3 regions of the Streptomyces sp. NPDC005752 genome follow, and region 3 is predicted to be linked to each of the others. Evidence: riboswitches for the same ligand, from Rfam matches in the RefSeq annotation. Region 3 holds a riboswitch; each other region holds the start of a gene.
What was found. Region 3 has a riboswitch for thiamine pyrophosphate ahead of ABZ441_RS27330 (thiamine ABC transporter substrate-binding protein). Riboswitches for the same ligand answer to the same signal wherever they lie in the genome.
Positions count from the first base shown of each region.

Region 1: it holds a riboswitch for thiamine pyrophosphate, as region 3 does, so the genes downstream of both, thiO (glycine oxidase ThiO) here and ABZ441_RS27330 (thiamine ABC transporter substrate-binding protein) in region 3, are expected to answer to the same signal.
Region 2: it holds a riboswitch for thiamine pyrophosphate, as region 3 does, so the genes downstream of both, thiC (phosphomethylpyrimidine synthase ThiC) here and ABZ441_RS27330 (thiamine ABC transporter substrate-binding protein) in region 3, are expected to answer to the same signal.

Region 1 is NZ_JBEXYB010000029.1:41,287-47,117, reverse strand. Features, by position in the region: gene ABZ441_RS23860 (hypothetical protein) at 1-808, opposite strand, end outside; gene metF (methylenetetrahydrofolate reductase [NAD(P)H]) at 859-1,776, opposite strand; gene thiE (thiamine phosphate synthase) at 1,948-2,598, opposite strand; gene ABZ441_RS23845 (Rv2175c family DNA-binding protein) at 2,763-3,128, opposite strand; gene ABZ441_RS23840 (FAD-dependent oxidoreductase) at 3,188-4,360, opposite strand; TPP riboswitch at 4,629-4,741, shown strand; gene thiO (glycine oxidase ThiO) at 4,739-5,831, shown strand, end outside.
Region 2 is NZ_JBEXYB010000014.1:38,678-44,508, forward strand. Features, by position in the region: gene ABZ441_RS14150 (DUF5326 family protein) at 1-57, shown strand, start outside; gene ABZ441_RS14155 (helix-turn-helix domain-containing protein) at 348-1,115, shown strand; gene ABZ441_RS14160 (SsgA family sporulation/cell division regulator) at 1,217-1,654, shown strand; gene ABZ441_RS14165 (YibE/F family protein) at 1,718-3,073, opposite strand; TPP riboswitch at 3,145-3,278, shown strand; gene thiC (phosphomethylpyrimidine synthase ThiC) at 3,271-5,178, shown strand; gene ABZ441_RS14175 (VWA domain-containing protein) at 5,282-5,831, shown strand, end outside.
Region 3 is NZ_JBEXYB010000038.1:40,707-46,537, forward strand. Features, by position in the region: gene ABZ441_RS27315 (SRPBCC family protein) at 1-315, opposite strand, end outside; gene ABZ441_RS27320 (ABC transporter ATP-binding protein) at 398-1,423, opposite strand; gene ABZ441_RS27325 (iron ABC transporter permease) at 1,426-3,039, opposite strand; gene ABZ441_RS27330 (thiamine ABC transporter substrate-binding protein) at 3,153-4,250, opposite strand; TPP riboswitch at 4,322-4,438, opposite strand; gene rlmN (23S rRNA (adenine(2503)-C(2))-methyltransferase RlmN) at 4,517-5,623, opposite strand.

The DNA.
Region 1 (5,831 bases), on a different contig from region 3:
GGGTGTCGGTGTACTGGCCGGCGTACGGGTCCGCCGGTTGCCCGGTGCCGTAGGCGGGGTCGTAGCCGTTGCCGTAGCTGTCGTACGCCCCGTACTGGCCGGTGCCCGCGGTGGTGTCCGTGCCGGCGTACGGGTCGGAGTGGGCGCCGTGACCCGCCTGGTCCGTGCCGTAGTCGTACTGCCCCGTGTAGGTGCCCTGCCCCTGGTACGTGTCCTGGGGGACGTAGCCCTCCTGGCCGCCGTACGGATCCTGGGCGGCCGGTTCGGAGTAGCCGGTGTACGGGTCGTAGGCGGCGTACTGCGGCTGCTGTTCCGCGTGCCGGTGCTGCTGGTCACCGCCGGCGGCCGGGGAGTCGGTGTAAACGCCGTACTGCCCGGTGTCGTCCGGCAGCGGCTCCGGTGCGTATACCGCGGCCGGGCCCGCATCCGCCTGGTGGGGGGCCTCAGCGTACTGCTGGGGGGCCTCCTCGTACTCCAGGCCCGAGACCTCGAGTGTGGGCTTCGGGCCGTCCTGGCCGCCGGCTCCACGCCGGCGGCGGCGGCTCTCACCGGGGCTGCCGCCTATGGCCCACCCGGTCGAGAAGCCGCGCCGGAAGGAGAGCGTCACATAGGTCTGGCCCGTCGCGAAGGCGATCGCCCCGAGCGCGATCACCAGTACGGAGGGGATCAGGACACCCAGGACCACGCAGAGGAAACCCCCGAAGGCGAGAAGCCGCCAGCGCAGGCGCGCCTTGTACTGCAGGAGCACCTCGCCCAGCAGCCACAGCGCCACTATGCCGAATGCGATGTAGAGGACCGTCCAGCCCACGCCCGCCCCCTCCTGCGGCCACCGCCCCGGTTGGTGGCGGGTACGGCCGGTCAGGACTGCTTGTGCAGTCCGAGATTCTCGTAGATCTCGAGTGTCGCCGTCGAGTTGTTCAGCGTGATGAAGTGCAGCCCCGGGACACCCTCGGAGAGCAGTTTCGCGCAGAACTCCGTGGCGAACTCGATGCCAATGGAGCGTACAGCCGCCGGGTCGTCCTTGGCGGCGAGGATGCGCTCTTTCAGCGAGGAAGGAAGGGACGCGTTACTGAGCTGCGCGAATCTCTCCAGCTGTTTCACGCTGGTGAGCGGCATCACCTCGGGGATGACCGGGGTATCGCAACCCGCGGCGACCACCCGGTCACGCATCTGGAGATAGCTTTCCGGGTGGAAGAACATCTGGGTGATCGCGTAGTCGGCGCCGGCGCGGCACTTGTCCACGAAATGACCGATGTCGGAGTCCCAGTCGGCGGAGCGCGGATGCATTTCGGGAAACGCCGCGACTCCCACGCAGAAATCACCGGCTTCCTTGATCAGCCGGACGAGGTCCGCCGCGTACCGCACGCCCTGGGGGTGTTCGACCCACTCCCCCATCGGGTCGCCGGGCGGGTCTCCGCGCACCGCGAGGATGTTGCGGATACCGGCGTCGGCGTACTGACCCACCATGTTGCGCAGTTCGGCGACGGAGTGGTCGACGGCGGTGAGGTGCGCGACCGGGGTGAGCGTGGAGTCCGCCGCGATCTGCTGGGTCGCCCGGACCGTCCCGGCACGGGTGGAACCGCCCGCGCCGTACGTCACGGAGACGAAGCTCGGCGCCACCGCCTCGACCCGGCGCAGGGCGTTCCAGAGGTTCCGCTCGCCCTTCTCGGTCTTGGGCGCCCAGAATTCGAACGAGAAAGACGTCTCGCCGGTCGCGAGCAGATCACGCACGGTGCGCGCGTGATCCGTCCTGGTGGAAGGTGTACCAAGGGCCATACTGGGAGGTTAACCAGGGCCCGGCCGTACCCCAACCAGAGAAGCCGAATTGCCCTGGATGCGGTGAATCTCGTCCACCCTTCGGACACCTGCCCTGGCTCACTCCGCCTTGCGGTGCACGTGGTCCGACGCCGCGCGGGAACGCACCCGGACCGCCGGAGGGCCCTCGGCTCAGGCGGTGCGCTCCCGGATACGCCGCTGGAGCGTCGCGGCCGCCGCTGCGGGGTCCGTCGCCTCGGTGATCGCCCGTACGACCACGACGCGACGCGCTCCGGCGTCCAGCACCTCGTCCAGATTGCCGGCGTCGATCCCGCCGATGGCGAACCACGGGCGCGTCGTGCCGAGCGAGGCGGCGTAGCGCACGAGGCCGAGGCCGGGTGCGTGCCGGCCGGGCTTGGTCGGGGTGGGCCAGCAGGGACCCGTGCAGAAGTAGTCGACGCCCGCTTGGGCGACGGCCGCATCGACTTCGGCCTCGGCGTGGGTGGAGCGGCCGATCACCACGTCGCCGCCGACGACGGCACGGGCGGCGGGCACCGGCAGGTCCCCCTGTCCGAGGTGCAGCACGTCGGAACCGATGGCGTGGGCGACGTCGGCCCGGTCGTTCACCGCGAGCAGCGCGCCGTGGCGCTTGCAGGCGTCGGCGAACACGGCGAGGTGTTCGAGCTCCTCGGCGGCCTCCATGCCCTTGTCCCGCAACTGCACGACGTCCACGCCGTTGGCCAGCACGGCGTCGAGGAACTCGGGCAGGTCACCCTGCCGCTTGCGGGCGTCCGTGCACAGGTAGAGCCGGGCGCCGGAGAGCTGGTCGCGAGGCGTGGACATGATGAATTCCCCCGTCGGTCGTGGATGGATGACTGGTGCGTGGATGGGTCGCCGGTGGCGGTACGAATCGCCCGTACGCCGGGGACCGCCGTGCCGGCGGGTCCGGTAACGGCGGAGTGCGGGCCGCGAATGCCGCGGCCCGCACTCCACTCACGGTCGTCCGGTCAGACGGCAAGCGCCTGAGCCCGGCGCTTCACCTCCGTACCGCGATTCTCGCTCAGGGCCTGCGCGGGGGTTCCGGGCAGGCTCGGGTCGGGGGTGAAGAGCCAGTCCAGCATCTCTTCGTCGTTGTAGCCGTCGTCCCTCAGGAGAGTCAGGGTCCCTGCGAGGCCCTTGACCACCTTGTCGCCGTCGATGAAGGCGGCAGGCACCTGGAGCGCCCGGTTCTCACCACGGCGTACGGCGATGAGCTGGCCATCCTTGACCAACTGCCGTACGCGCGTCACCTCGACATCGAGCATTTCCGCGATGTCGGGAAGGTAGAGCCAGGCGGGGACGAGAGCATCGATCTTTGCGTCAATCTCGGTCACAAGGACAAGCGTGCCATCCCGGACCGACAGCCGGTACCCGGGCCGACCGTACGGGGCTGTCACAGACCCCGGAGAACCGTCGATTTCAGCGGTACGGAGGAGTCGGCGGCCCGCGCCGGGTCGATCCGCGCCCCGGCTTCGACGAGCTTGCGCCCCTGCGCGAGGTCGCGCGGCCGGCTCACGGCCAGCACGGCGACCAGGACCCCCCGCCTCAGCCAGCAGACCGTCCAGGACGGGTCCCCGGGGTCGCCGCGCCACAGCAGCGTGTCGGCTCCGGTGTGACGGCCCGCGTACTGCACGAAGCGCCCGAACTGCTCGGACCAGAAGTAGGGCACCGGGTCGTACGTGCCGGGCTCACCGCCCGCGAGGGCGGCGGCGACCGCGCGGGGCCCCTGGAGGGCGTTGTCCCAGTGGTGGACCAGCAGTCGCTCCCCGTAGCGGTCCGAGGGGAACGACGCGCAGTCGCCGACCGCGTAGACATCGGGCAGCGAGGTGCGCAGCGAGCGGTCCGCGGTGACCGAGCCGTCCGGGCCGAGCGCGATGCCCGAACCGGCGAGCCACGCGGTGGCGGGCCGGGCGCCGATGCCCACGACCACCGCTCCGGCGGGGACGACCCGGCCGTCCGTCAGGTGGACGGCGCCCTGTCCGACGCGTGCGACCCGGGCACCGGTGAGGAGTTCGGCTCCGCTCTCGGCGTACCAGCCGGCCATCGGAGCGGCGACCTCGGCGGGCATCGTGCCCGCGAGGGGGTGGTCGGCGGCCTCGACGACGGTGACCGCGCAGCCGGCCGCGCGGGCCGCGGTGGTGAACTCGGCGCCGATCCAGCCCGCTCCGACCACGACCACGTCGTGCTGCCGCTCCAGGACGGGCCGCAGCCGGGCGGCATCGTCCAGGGTGCGCAGCAGATGAACGCCGGGCACCCCCTCGGATCCCGGCAGTGCGACGGGTTCCGCTCCGGTGGCGAGAACCAGTACGTCGTAGGCGACGGGTCCTTCCATGGTGTCCAGCTCGTGCGCCTCCGCGCGCAGGCCCGTCACGTCCAGCCCGAGGCGCAGGGTGATGTCCAGCTCCTCGAAGTCGACGTCGAAGGCGGAGTCCTCGGCCTTGCCGAGCAGTACGGCCTTGGACAGGGGCGGCCGGTCGTACGGCTGGTGGGGTTCGGCACCGACCAGCGTGACCGGTCCCGCGAAGCCCTCTTCGCGCAGGGCCACGGCCGTCTGTACACCGGCCATGCCGGCACCCACGATCACGACACCGCTCGGCCGGTGTCCTCCTGCCGGGTCCTGCGTCTGCTCGCTCACCCGCCCACCCTAGTCGCGTGAGTCGGCGTCACCTCAAGAGTTCCTGCACCACGCTCGTCCCGCCGCCCGCCCGCGACTCCCACTACCACGTCTCGTCCATGCGGATCCGGCCGTCCATGCGGACGAGTCCGTCGAGCGAACGGGCCACGGGTGCCGCTCCCTTACCGACTGCGGGCCGTGGGGTCTAGGCTGGCCGCCGTAAGACACTCGCGGGAGTCCGGACGTACCGGGCTGAGAGGGAGGCTGACCGGCCTCCGACCGTACGAACCTGATCCGGGTCATGCCGGCGAAGGGAGGGGCTGGACGCCCATGCGCATCTCCGCGAACGGTTGCGACGTCCTGGTCGTCGGGGGCGGCATCATCGGCCTGGTGACCGCCTGGCGGTCGGCACGGCACGGCCTGAGCACCACGCTGGCCGATCCCGACCCGGGCGGCGGGGCCGCACGGGTCGCGGCCGGGATGCTCGCCGCCGTCACCGAACTCCATTACGGAGAACAGACGCTGCTCGGCCTCAACGTGGCCTCCGCCGCCCGTTATCCGGCCTTCGTGGCCGAGCTGGAGGAGGCGAGCGGGCAGGAGACCGGCTTCCGCGCCTGCGGCACCCTGTCCGTCGCGCTGGACTCCGACGACCGTGCGCATCTGCGCGAGCTTCACGCCCTGCAGCAACGGTCGGGGCTGGAGTCCGAGTGGCTCAGCGGCCGCGAGTGCCGCCGTCTGGAGCCGATGCTCGCCCCCGGCGTACGCGGCGGGCTGCGGGTCGACGGCGACCACCAGGTGGACCCCAGGCGGCTGGCCTCGGCCCTGGTCACCGCGTGCGAGCGCGCCGGGGTGGTCCTCCGGCGCGACCGGGTCCAGCGGCTCGCCGTCGCCGGCGGCCGCGCCACGGGTGCGGTACTCCGGGACGGTACGGAGCTGACGGCCGGCCAGGTGGTGCTCGCCGGAGGCAGCCTCAGCGGCCGGCTGGCGGGGCTGCCCGAGACGGTCGTGCCTCCGGTGCGCCCGGTCAAGGGACAGGTGCTCCGGCTGACCGTGCCCCCCGCGCACGCCCCCTTCCTCAGCCGGACGGTGCGGGCGGTCGTACGCGGCAGCCATGTCTACCTGGTGCCGCGTGCGAACGGTGAGCTGGTGGTCGGCGCGACGACCGAGGAGCTGGGATGGGACACCACGGTCACGGCGGGCGGGGTGTACGAGCTGCTGCGCGACGCCCATGAGCTGGTGCCCGGCATCACCGAACTGCCGCTGACGGAGACCGGAGCCGGTCTGCGGCCCGCCTCACCGGACAACGCGCCGCTGCTGGGCCCCACGGCACTGCCCGGCCTGCATCTCGCCACGGGGCACCACCGCAACGGGGTGCTGCTGACCCCCGTCACCGGCGACGTGATGGCCCACGTGCTGACCACCG
Region 2 (5,831 bases), on a different contig from region 3:
GGTCTGATCTTCGTGGTGCGGAAGTTCATGTCCTCGTCCGAACGAGGCGACCGCTGACGACGGTGCGCCGACACCCCATCGAGTGGCGATGCGCCGGGTACGCGTGACGGGTCTCGGCTTCGGCCATTAGCCCAGCTGAGCTAAGTCCACGACGAAACCTCACTCGTGACTCTACGTACGGATACAGTGGCGTACCGCTGCCGCCAGCTGGGAAATGACGGTCCGCCACCATCCTGCCCAGTGGTTTGTGCGACCGTCCGGTCTCCGGACCCCAGGCTCGCGGCGGGCCCGTGGGGGCGGCCCCCGCGGGAGGGCTGAGCGCCCGTCACCATGCCTGGGGGTGACCTGTGACCACGGCATCGAGCACCACTGTCCCGACGTTGATCGGTTCGGTTCAGCGGGCGTTGAGACTTATGGAGGCTGTGGGTACCCATCGTGACGGGGCGCCGGCCAAGCAGCTCGCCCGGGAGGCCGGACTGCCCCTTCCCACCGCCTACCACCTGCTGCGCACCCTGACCCACGAGGGGTATCTCCGCAGGGAGAACGGCGTCTTCCTGTTCGGAGCCGCGGCCGAGCGGCTCGGTGGCGGCCCCGCGACTCCGCGTCCCGGTGTCATCGTCGACTCGCTCGCGCGCTGGGCGGACGTCATCGGCGCCCCCGTCTACTGCGCCTTGTACAAGGATGGCGAGATCGAGATGGTCGCCGTCGCGGAGATCCCAGCCGTTCCCGCAGTGCACGAGTGGGCCTCGTTCCGCGAGACGGGCCATGCACACGCCCTGGGCCAGTGTCTTCTCGGGCAGCTGGACGAGCGGGCACGCGAGGATCATCTGGACCGGCACCCCGTCCGGCCACTGACGCGATACTCCGTAAGGGATCGTCAGGCGTTCCTCGACCGCCTGAGATCGATGAAACGTACGGAACCTGTCGTCGAACGGCAGGAGTACGCAATGGGAACTGTCTGTGCAGCCATTCCGATCACTGTGGGCTCCGCCGTTGCGGCCATGGCGGTTTCTCTCCCTCTGCACCAGGAAGAACGGTTGCTCCCCGCAGTCGAACAACTACGCTGCGAAGTGACCACCCTCTTGCGCTCGTTCGTGTTCTCTATCAGTATCTGAAAAATCACTCCTTGTGATCTGCTATCGCGTGCACCACGATGGCGTCAATAGGGCCATGGGGGATCATTCCTGGCCAGTTTCATCTACTGCGGGGTTGAACGATGCGCGAGTCGGTTCAAGCAGAGGTCATGATGAGCTTCCTCGTCTCCGAGGAGCTCTCCTTCCGTATTCCGGTGGAGCTCCGGTACGAGGTCAGCGATCCGTATGCGATCCGGATGACCTTCCACCTGCCGGGTGACGCCCCCGTCACCTGGGCATTCGGCCGTGAGCTGCTGCTCGACGGCCTCAACAGCCCCAGTGGTGACGGCGATGTGCACATCGGGCCGATCGAGCCCGAAGGGCTGTCGGACGTGCACATCCGCCTTCAGGTCGGTGCGGACCGCGCGCTCTTCAGGGCCGGCACGGCGCCTCTTGTCGCATTCCTCGACCGGACGGACAAGCTGGTGCCACTGGGACAGGAGCACACGCTGGGTGACTTCGACGGAAATCTGGAAGAGGCGCTGGGCCGCATCCTCGCCAAGGAACAGAACGCCGGCTGAACCCGAGGGCCCGGCTGAGCACCGAACGCCGGCGACCCGGGGTCATGCGTCCGGTAGCCGGTCTCACGCCTTGCGGCGTCGACCCCTCCCGGTCCGTGCGGGTGCAGGAGCTCCGGCTTCCGCGCCGAGCCCCGTGCGGTCCGCGGAGACCACCAAGGCCGCGAGCACCGTCGTCACCGGCACCGAGGCGACCAGCCCGATCGATCCGACCAGAGTCCGGACGATCTCCTCGGCGACCAGTTCGCTGTTGGCCACCGTGCCGACGCTGCTCTGCGCGATGGAGAAGAGCAGCAGCAGGGGCAGCGCCGCGCCCGCGTAGGCGAGTACGAGCGTGTTGACGACCGAGGCGATGTGGTCGCGCCCGATCCGGATGCCCGCGCGGTAGAGCCCGCGCACGCCCATCTTCGGGTCGGCCTGGTGGAGCTCCCAGACCGCTGACGTCTGGGTGACGGTCACGTCGTCGAGCACCCCGAGTGATCCGATGATCACACCGGCCAGCAGCAGGCCGCTCATATCGATGTCCGGGTACAGCCCATGGATGAGGCCGGTGTTGTCGTCCGTGTTTCCGGTCAGCCCTGCCCACCCGATGAAGAGCGAGCCCAGCAACCCGATCAGCAGCAACGAGATGAGCGTGCCGATGACGGCCACCGAGGTGCGGGCCGTCAGCCCGTGGCAGGTGTATAGGGCGATCAGCATGATCGCGCTGGCCCCGATCACCGCAACGACCAGCGGATTCGATCCCTGCAGGATCGCCGGCAGGATGAAGAGGGTCAGCACGCCGAAGGAGACGGCGAGAGCGATCAGTGCCATCAGCCCGCGCAGCCTTCCGACCACGACCACCGCGAGCGCGAAGATCCCGGCGAGCAGCGCCATCGGCACAGTGCGGTCCACATCGGTGACCGAGTACTGCAGATCCCGGGGTGCGTCGGGTGCGTACGCCACGACCACCCCCTGGCCTTCGTGCAACTGCCGTGGAGCATCGGGTTGGACGACCTCGACGAACGTACGCCCCTTGTCCTTACCGGTCGTCACTTCGACCGTGGCCTTCTTGCACTGTCCCGACTGCTCGTTGACGGCCTCCCGTCCGGAGGGCGTGGAGGTGTCGCCGGTCGCCGGCACCTGGGAGGCGTTCACGTCGGCGCAGTCGACCGACACGACCTTCGTCACCTGTCCGTCCTGGGTCTGCCGGTCGAATCCGACGCCGGTGCGCTCATGGGCGGGAGCTCCACCGGGCCAGAACGCCACGAGGCCCACCAGGACCGCGGTCGCGAAGGGGATCACCACGGCCGCGATGACCTTGCGCAGATGCTTGGACACCGGCGCGGCAGGGCCGTGGCTGTGGGTATGGCCGTGGGCATGACTCTGCGTGCTGCCTGATGCCTGGCCGTGGGGTTCAGGGGCGCTTCCGGGGGACGTCACCCGCCGATCATCCCAAGAACAGGGGATGCCCTCTGGCCAGCACGCCAGAGGGGAGGCTAGCGTGGAGGCGCATTTGTACACGCGGGAGCTCGGAGCACCGGGCTGAGAGGGCGCTGACCTCCGTACATCCATACGGAACACGCTGCGCCGACCGCCGAACCTGTTACCGGGTAATGCCGGCGTAGGGAGAAGGTCTCATGACCACAGCGGACGCACGCACGCCTGCCTCGACGCAGAATGCACCGAATGCGCCGTCACCGGCGGGGAAGGCGGACACGGCAGACGCCGTGAACTCCGCGAACGGCGACGGTGCGGGGAGCGAAGAGTCAGGAAGGTCCATCGGCTGGCACAAGGGGTACGTCCTGGGCTCACGTCCTGACCTCCGGGTGCCGGTCCGTCAGGTGCACCTCACCAACGGCAAGGACGTGACGCTGTACGACACGTCCGGGCCGTACACCGATCCCGCCACCGACACCGACGTGAGCCGAGGGCTCGACCCGCTCCGTGCGGGCTGGATCATCGGCCGCGGGGACACCGAGGAGTATGCGGGCCGTCCCGCGCGCCCCGAGGACGACGGACTCAGGCGCCCCTCGCCCCGAACGGGGTCTCCCCTGCTCGAGCCAGGGGGAGAACCCGGGGAGGGCCTGCGCAACCTCGACGCCGTCTTCCCTGGCCGTCCGCGGCAACCCCGACGAAGCCGTGACGGCCGGCCCGTCACGCAACTCGCGTACGCCCGGCGGGGGGAGATCACCCCGGAGATGGAGTACGTCGCGATCAGGGAGAACGTCGAACCCGAGGTCGTGCGCGAGGAGATCGCGGCGGGCCGGGCGGTCCTGCCGGCGAACGTCAACCACCCGGAGATCGAGCCGATGATCATCGGCAAGCGCTTCCTGGTGAAGGTGAACGCCAACATCGGCAACTCCGCCGTCACCTCCTCCATCGAGGAGGAGGTGGACAAGATGACCTGGGCCACCAAGTGGGGCGCCGACACGGTCATGGACCTCTCCACAGGCCGCAACATCCACACCACCCGGGAGTGGGTCCTGCGCAACTCCCCCGTCCCGATCGGCACCGTCCCCCTCTACCAGGCACTGGAGAAGGTCGACGGCCGGGCCGAGGAGCTGACGTGGGAGATCTACAGGGACACCGTCATCGAGCAGGCCGAGCAGGGTGTCGACTACATGACGGTGCACGCCGGTGTCCGGCTGCCGTACGTCCCGCTGACGGCTCGCCGTAAGACCGGGATCGTCTCGCGCGGCGGGTCCATCATGGCGGCCTGGTGCCTGGCGCACCACAAGGAGTCGTTCCTGTACGAGCACTTCGAGGAGCTCTGCGAGATCCTCGCGGCGTACGACGTGACGTACTCGCTCGGTGACGGGCTGCGCCCCGGTTCCATCGCCGACGCCAACGACGAGGCGCAGTTCGCCGAACTCCGTACGCTCGGCGAGCTCAACACCGTCGCCAAGCGGTTCGGCGTCCAGACGATGATCGAGGGCCCGGGGCACGTCCCGATGCACAAGATCAAGGAGAACATCGACCTGCAGCAGGAGATCTGCGAGGAGGCGCCGTTCTACACGCTCGGCCCCCTCACCACGGATGTCGCTCCCGCGTACGACCACATCACCTCCGGCATCGGCGCCGCGATGATCGCATGGTGGGGCACGGCGATGCTCTGTTACGTCACGCCCAAGGAGCACTTGGGGCTGCCGAACCGGGACGACGTGAAGACCGGTGTCATCACGTACAAGATCGCCGCCCACGCGGCGGATCTCGCCAAGGGGCATCCCGGGGCGCAGGAGTGGGACGACGCGCTTTCGGACGCGCGGTTCGAGTTCCGCTGGGAGGACCAGTTCAACCTGGCGCTCGACCCCGACACAGCACGGGAGTTCCACGACGAGACCCTCCCGGCCGAACCGGCCAAGACGGCGCACTTCTGCTCGATGTGCGGCCCCAAGTTCTGCTCGATGAAGATCAGCAGAAGCATCACCGAGCAGTTCGGTGGTGACGCGGATGCCACCTCGGAGGAGATCGAGGTCGGGATGCTGGAAAAGTCCAAGGAATTCGCTGCCGCCGGTAACCGGGTCTACCTGCCGCTGGCGGACTGATCCAGGGGGCGGGGCTCTGCGTCCCGGAGCCTCGCCCACCGCCGGGGCGGCCGAGACCGGCAAGAACCAGCCACGAGGTCCATGTTCTCGGCAGACTGGTGCCATGACGACGAGATCCCTCAGCAAGGGTGCCAACGTATCCGTGGAGTCTGTGGCCTTGCGCGTCGAGCTCGCCTGGTCCCACGGACCGGGCGTGCCTGACGTCGATGCTTCGGCATTGCTGCTGACCTCGACCGGCCGGGTCCGTGACGACGGCGACTTCGTCTTCTACAACCAGCCGCGGCACAGGTCCGAAGCCGTGGCACACCTGGGGAAACAGAGCGCCGCCGGTGTCACGAGCGACTCCGTGGCAGTGGACCTCCGCTCGCTCGACCCCGAGGTCGAGCGCGTCGCGTTGTGCGCCTCGGCCGACGGCGGAACCTTCGGCCAGGTGCCCGGGCTGACGCTGAGACTCCTCGACGCGGCTTCGGGGAGCGAGGTGGCGCGCTTCGACATGACGGCCGAGACCGAGACGGCGTTCATCTGCGGCGAGTTCTACCTGAGGCGGGGACAGTGGAAGTTCCGCGCGGTGGGCCAGGGTTACGCCGCAGGGCTCGCCGGTCTGGCCACGGAGTTCGGCATCGCGGTCGACGAGCCGTCCTCCGAGGCCGCGC
Region 3 (5,831 bases):
GAAGGTCACCGTGACGGTCTCGCCCTCCACGTCGGCGGGCGCGCTCCGGTCCTTCAGCGTGAAGACGAGCCGCTCCGGGGCGGACACCTCCAGGTAGACACCGTGGAAGGGCATGTCCGCGCCGGGCACGACGATGACCAGGCTCCACCCACCGCCGGGTGTGACATCCATCGACAGACGATCGAGCGGCACGTCGGCGTCGCCTCCGTACCAGGCGGCGAAGTCCTCGGGGACCGTCCACGCCTCGAAGACCCGCTCCCGGGGCGCCGCGACGACACGGGTGATGTCGATGCCCTCACGTGCCGACCGCGTCATGGGACCTGCCCCTTCCGGACGTTTCGGAGTCAAGGGGACCACGGCACGGCGGACGCCGCCAGCCGGTGGGACGTGCCCGTCGTCACCTGGCCGGAGGAAGCACCACCGTCTCCGCCGGGTCGAACGTCACGCCCACGGCGGCCCCCTCCTCCGGGGTGTTACGCAGACCGCACTCCGCCTGGAGGGACGGACCGTCGCCGGGGTGCAGGGTGACGGTGACGTGGTGGCCGCGGAAGGTGCGTACGCCCACCGTGCAGCGCAGCCCGTCCTGCGGGCCGCCGATCCGTACGCCGCCCGGCCGTACGAGCAGCTCGCGTTCGCCCTGGGGCGACTCCTCGGGTACCGGCACCTTGCCCCAGACCGTGTCGGCGGCCGTCCCCGATACCGTGGCGTCGACCAGGTTGTCGAAGCCGAGGAAGCGGGCGACGAAGGAGGACGCCGGTTGCTGCCACACCTCCAGGGGAGTGCCCGCCTGGGCGATCCGGCCGTCGCGCATGACCACGACGCGGTCGGCGAGCGCGAATGCCTCGCCCTGGTCGTGGGTGACTGCGAGCACCGTGGTGCCCAGCCGGCCGAAGAGGGTGCGCAGTTCGACGACGAGACGTTCGCGCAGGCTCCGGTCCAGCTGACCCAGCGGTTCGTCGAGCATGAGCAGCCTGGGGCGGGGCGCCAGGGCGCGGGCGAGTGCCACCCGCTGCTGTTCACCGCCGGACAGGGCGGCCACGGCTCGTCGGCCCGCCCCCGGCAGGCCGACCAGGTCCAGGAGTTCACCGGCCCTGCGGTCACGCTCGGCCCGGGGGACGCCGTGCATCCGCAGCCCGAAGGCGACGTTGGCACCGGCGTCCCGGTGCGGGAACAGCTGGTGGTCCTGGAACATCAGACCGAGCCCGCGGCGGTGCACCGGCAGGGACGCCTGGTCGGCGCCGTCCAGGAACACCCGCCCGCCGTCCAGGGGCTGCAGCCCGGCCACGGCCCGCAGCAACGTCGACTTGCCACTGCCGCTCGGCCCCAGCACGCAGACGATCTCGTGGTCCGCCACTTCGAGGTCCACGGCGTCCAGCGCGGTCCGCTCCCCGAACCGGACCGTGGCCGCCTCCACTGCCAGCATCTTCAGAACTCCCCGGATCGGTCGGTGCGGATACGTTCGAGCAGGAGCAGCGACACCGCGCAGACGAGCATCAGAATCGTGCTGAGGGCCATCGCCTGCCCGTAGTTGAGCTCTCCGGAGCGCCCCAGCAGCCTGGCGACGGCAACCGGGAGGGTGGGGTTGTCGGGGCGGGCGATGAACACGGTCGCCCCGAACTCACCGAGCGACACGGCGAAGGCGAACCCCGCGGCCACCAGCACCGCGCGCCGCACGAGTGGCAGGTCGACCTCGCGCCAGGCCCGCAGCGGGGAGGCGCCGAGGACCGCGGCGGCCTCCCGCAGCCGGTCGTCCACCGCGCGCAGGACGGGCAGCATGGTGCGTACGACGAAGGGGACACCGACCAGTGCCTGGGCGAGCGGCACGAGGATCCAGGACGTACGCAGGTCGAGCGGCGGCTCGTCGAGGGTGATCAGGAAGCCGAAGCCGACGGTGACCGCCGACACCCCGAGCGGCAGCATCAGCAGGGCGTCGAAGCCCCGCACCAGCCGGCCGGCCCGCCTGGTCAGCGCGGCAGCCGCGAGGCCGCCGACCACGAGGGCGATGAGGGTCGCGACCAGCGCGTAGCGCAGGGAGTTCCCGATGGCGTCGAGCGGCGGCACGAGGAAGGTGGAGCTGTTGGCGTCGGCCGACTGCAGCGCGCGGTAGAAGCCGAAGCCGTAACCGTCCGAGGTGTCCAGGGAGCGTTCCACCAGCACGCCGAGAGGCACCACGATCAGCAGCAGAACGGTCAGCAGTACCCCGCCCAGCAGCGCCCGTTGCCCTGCTCCGTGCGGGCGGCGGGCGGTCCGCGCCGGATCGACGAGCTTCAGCGCGGTCTCACGGCGCCGTACGGTCCACGCGTGGACGGCGAGGATCCCGGCGACCGCGGCGAACTGGACCAGGGTCAGTACGGCGGCCGTCGGCAGATCGAGGAGCTGCGCGGTCTGCCGGTAGATCTCCACCTCCAGCGTGGAGTAGGCCGGACCGCCGAGGATCTGGACGACGCCGAAGGAGGTGAAGGTGAAGAGGAAGACCATGAGCGCGGCGGCGGCTACGGCCGGAGCCAGCGCGGGCAGCGTCACGCGCCGCCAGGCGGCGAGGCGGCCGGCCCCGAGCACCCGGGCGGCCTCCTCCTGGCGTGGGTCGAGCTGGGACCACAGCCCGCCCACCGTCCTGACGACGACCGCGTAGTTGAAGAACACGTGGGCGAGCAGGATCGCCCACACCGTGGTGTCGAGGCGCACTCCCCAGAGCTCGTCGAGGAATCCGCCGCGTCCCAGGAGTGCCAGGAACGCCGTGCCGACGACGACGGTCGGCAGGACGAACGGCACGGTCACCACGGCGCGCAGCAACTGCTTGCCGGGGAAGTCGAACCGCGCGAAGACGTAGGCGCCGGGCAGCGCGATCAGCAGGGTGAGCGCGGTCGAGGCAAAGGCCTGCCAGGTGGTGAACCAGAGGACGTCCAGGATGTCCGGCCGGCTGAGCACCGTGCCGATCCGGCCGAACTGCCAGTCACCGTCCGCCTTCAGCCCCCGGCCGACGATCGCGACGACCGGATAGGCGAAGAACAGCGCGAAGAACGCGACGGGCACGGCCATCAGGCCGAGCCGAACCGCGTTCCCGCGCACGCCGCCCCCGTGGGTGCGCCCGCCCTTGCTCCCGGGCGCACCGCCCTTGCCGGTGCGCCCGCCCTTGCCCGAGGGCCGCGCGGTTACTTCACGACGAGCGAGGACCACGACTGGACCCACTGCTCACGGTTCTCGGCGATCTTCTTCGGAGCCACGGTCGCCGGCTTGTCGACGGTCGCACCGAACTTCGTGAACAGCTCCGGCAGCTTCGCGTCCTTCACCACCGGGTTCACGAACATGTTCAGCGGCATGTCCTCCTGGAACCGCTTGCTGATCAGGAAGTCCAGCAGCGCCTTGCCCCCCGCCTCGTTCTTCGCGCCGTCCAGCAGACCGGCGAACTCGATCTGGCGGAAGCAGGTGCCGGTGGCGACACCGGTCGGCGCCTCGGTGGGCTGCGGATCGGCGTACAGCACCTCGACGGGCGGGCTGGAGGCGTAGGAGACGACCAGCGGGCGGTCGGCCTTGGCCTTCTTGCCCCCCGCGGAGCCGGAGAACTCGTCGTTGTACGCCTGCTCCCAGCCATCGACGACCTTGACGCCGTTGTCCTTCAGCTTCTTCCAGTAGTCCTGGTAGCCGTCCTCACCGTGGGTGGCGACGGTCCCGAGCAGGAAGCCGAGTCCGGGCGAGGAGGTCGCGGCGTTCTCGGTGACGAGGAGGTTCCTGTACGCGGGCTTCAGCAGGTCGTCGAAGGTCTTCGGCGGGTCGAGCTTCTTGTCGGCGAAGTACTTCTTGTCGTAGTTGACGCAGATGTCACCGGTGTCGACGGGCGTGACGCGATGCTTCTCCGCGTCGAGCTGGGCGTCGGCGGCGACACGGTCGAGACCCTTCGCCTCGTACGGCGTGAACAGACCGTTGTCGAGGGCGCGGGAGAGCAGCGTGTTGTCGGCTCCGAAGAAGACGTCGCCGCGCGGGGACCCCTTGGTGAGGATCTCCTGGTTGAGCGCGGCTCCGGCGTCACCGCTCTTGAGCACCTTGATCTTGTAGCCGGTCTCCTTCGTGAACGCCTTCAGTACGGCGTCCGAGGCGTTGAAGGAGTCGTGGCTGACCAGGGTGACGGTCTTGGAACCCTTGGATCCCTCGCCACCCGCGGACGCGTCGTCCGCCCCGCCGCAGCCCGCGAGCGCTGATATGCCGAGTGCGGCGGCGAGCGCGGTCACCGCGTACTTCGTGGTGTTGTTCATGTGATTCCTCCTGGAGATGACCAGGAAGAGACGCGGCCCTGCCCGCTCGGTGAGCGGGCAGGGCGCAACAGCTTGAGTAAGGTCCGAACTTCCTACCCGGAATGACCCGGGCGAGGTTCAGAGGGTCTGCGGCCGACCTGTCCTCGGTGCCGCACTCTCAGCGCTGTGGCGCTCCCCTGTCGGAATATGAAGTTGATTTCCCGGCCAGGCTACACCGGCCGGAACACGCCGGACCGTCCGGATCGCGCCCGTCCGCCCGGGACGCCTCAGCGCTCGGTGGCCGCCAGCTGTCCGCAGGCCCCGTCGATCTCCTGGCCGCGGGTGTCCCGGACGGTGACCGGCACGCCGTGCGCGGCGATGGCGTCGACGAACGCCTTCTCGTCCTCGGGGCGTGAGGCGGTCCACTTCGAACCCGGAGTCGGGTTCAGCGGGATGAGGTTGACGTGGACCCGCTTGCCCTTGAGCAGCCGGCCCAGCCGGTCACCGCGCCATGCCTGGTCGTTGATGTCCCGGATGAGCGCGTACTCGATGGAGATGCGGCGGCCGGACTTCTCCGCGTACTCCCACGCGGCGTCCAGAACCTCGCGGACCTTCCAGCGGGTGTTGACGGGAACGAGGGTGTCGCGCAGTTCGTCGTCCGGGGCGTGCAGGGAGACCGCGAGGCGGCACTTGAAGCCCTCGTCGGCGAAGCGCAGCATCGCAGGCACCAGGCCCACCGTGGACACGGTGATCCCGCGCTGCGAGAGACCGAGGCCGTCCGGCTCCGGGTCCGTCAGCCGGCGGATCGCACCGACCACGCGCTTGTAGTTGGCCAGCGGCTCGCCCATGCCCATGAAGACGATGTTGGAAAGCCGCGCCGGCCCGCCCGGGACCTCGCCGTCGCGCAGCGCGCGCATGCCGTCCACGATCTGGTGCACGATCTCCGCGGTCGACAGGTTGCGATCGAGTCCCGCCTGCCCGGTCGCGCAGAACGGGCAGTTCATGCCGCAGCCGGCCTGGGACGAGATGCACATGGTCACCCGGTCCGGGTAGCGCATGAGGACGGACTCGACGAGCGTCCCGTCGTGCAGCTTCCAGAGCGTCTTGCGGGTGGTGTCGTCGTCGCAGCTGATGTGGCGCATCACCGACATCAGGTCGGGGAACATCGCCTCGGCGAGCCTCTCCCGCGAGGCGGCCGGGATGTTGGTCCACTCCGCCGGGTCGTGCGCGTACCGCGTGAAGTAGTGCTGCGACAGCTGCTTGGCACGGAAGGGCTTCTCGCCGGTCGCGGCGACTGCTTCCTTGCGCTCGTCGGGGGTGAGGTCGGCGAGGTGCCGCGGCGGCAGCTTGGCTCCGCGGGGCGCGACGAAAGTGAGTTCTCCGGGCTTAGGCATGGTTCATCCAGTGTCGCAGACACGCCGTGGTACTCGGGTCCGCCGAGGATCCGGGCGGGACGTCAGCGGCGCTCGGCCCGGCTCCGCCCCAGGTCAGCGGGCGTACCACGGCCCATGGACGGCCCAGGCGCGGGCAGATACGGTGACCGGTCGCACAAGGCGTGCGCGGGAACGGCCACCGGTCGCACAGGCAGGGGCCTCCCGGGGA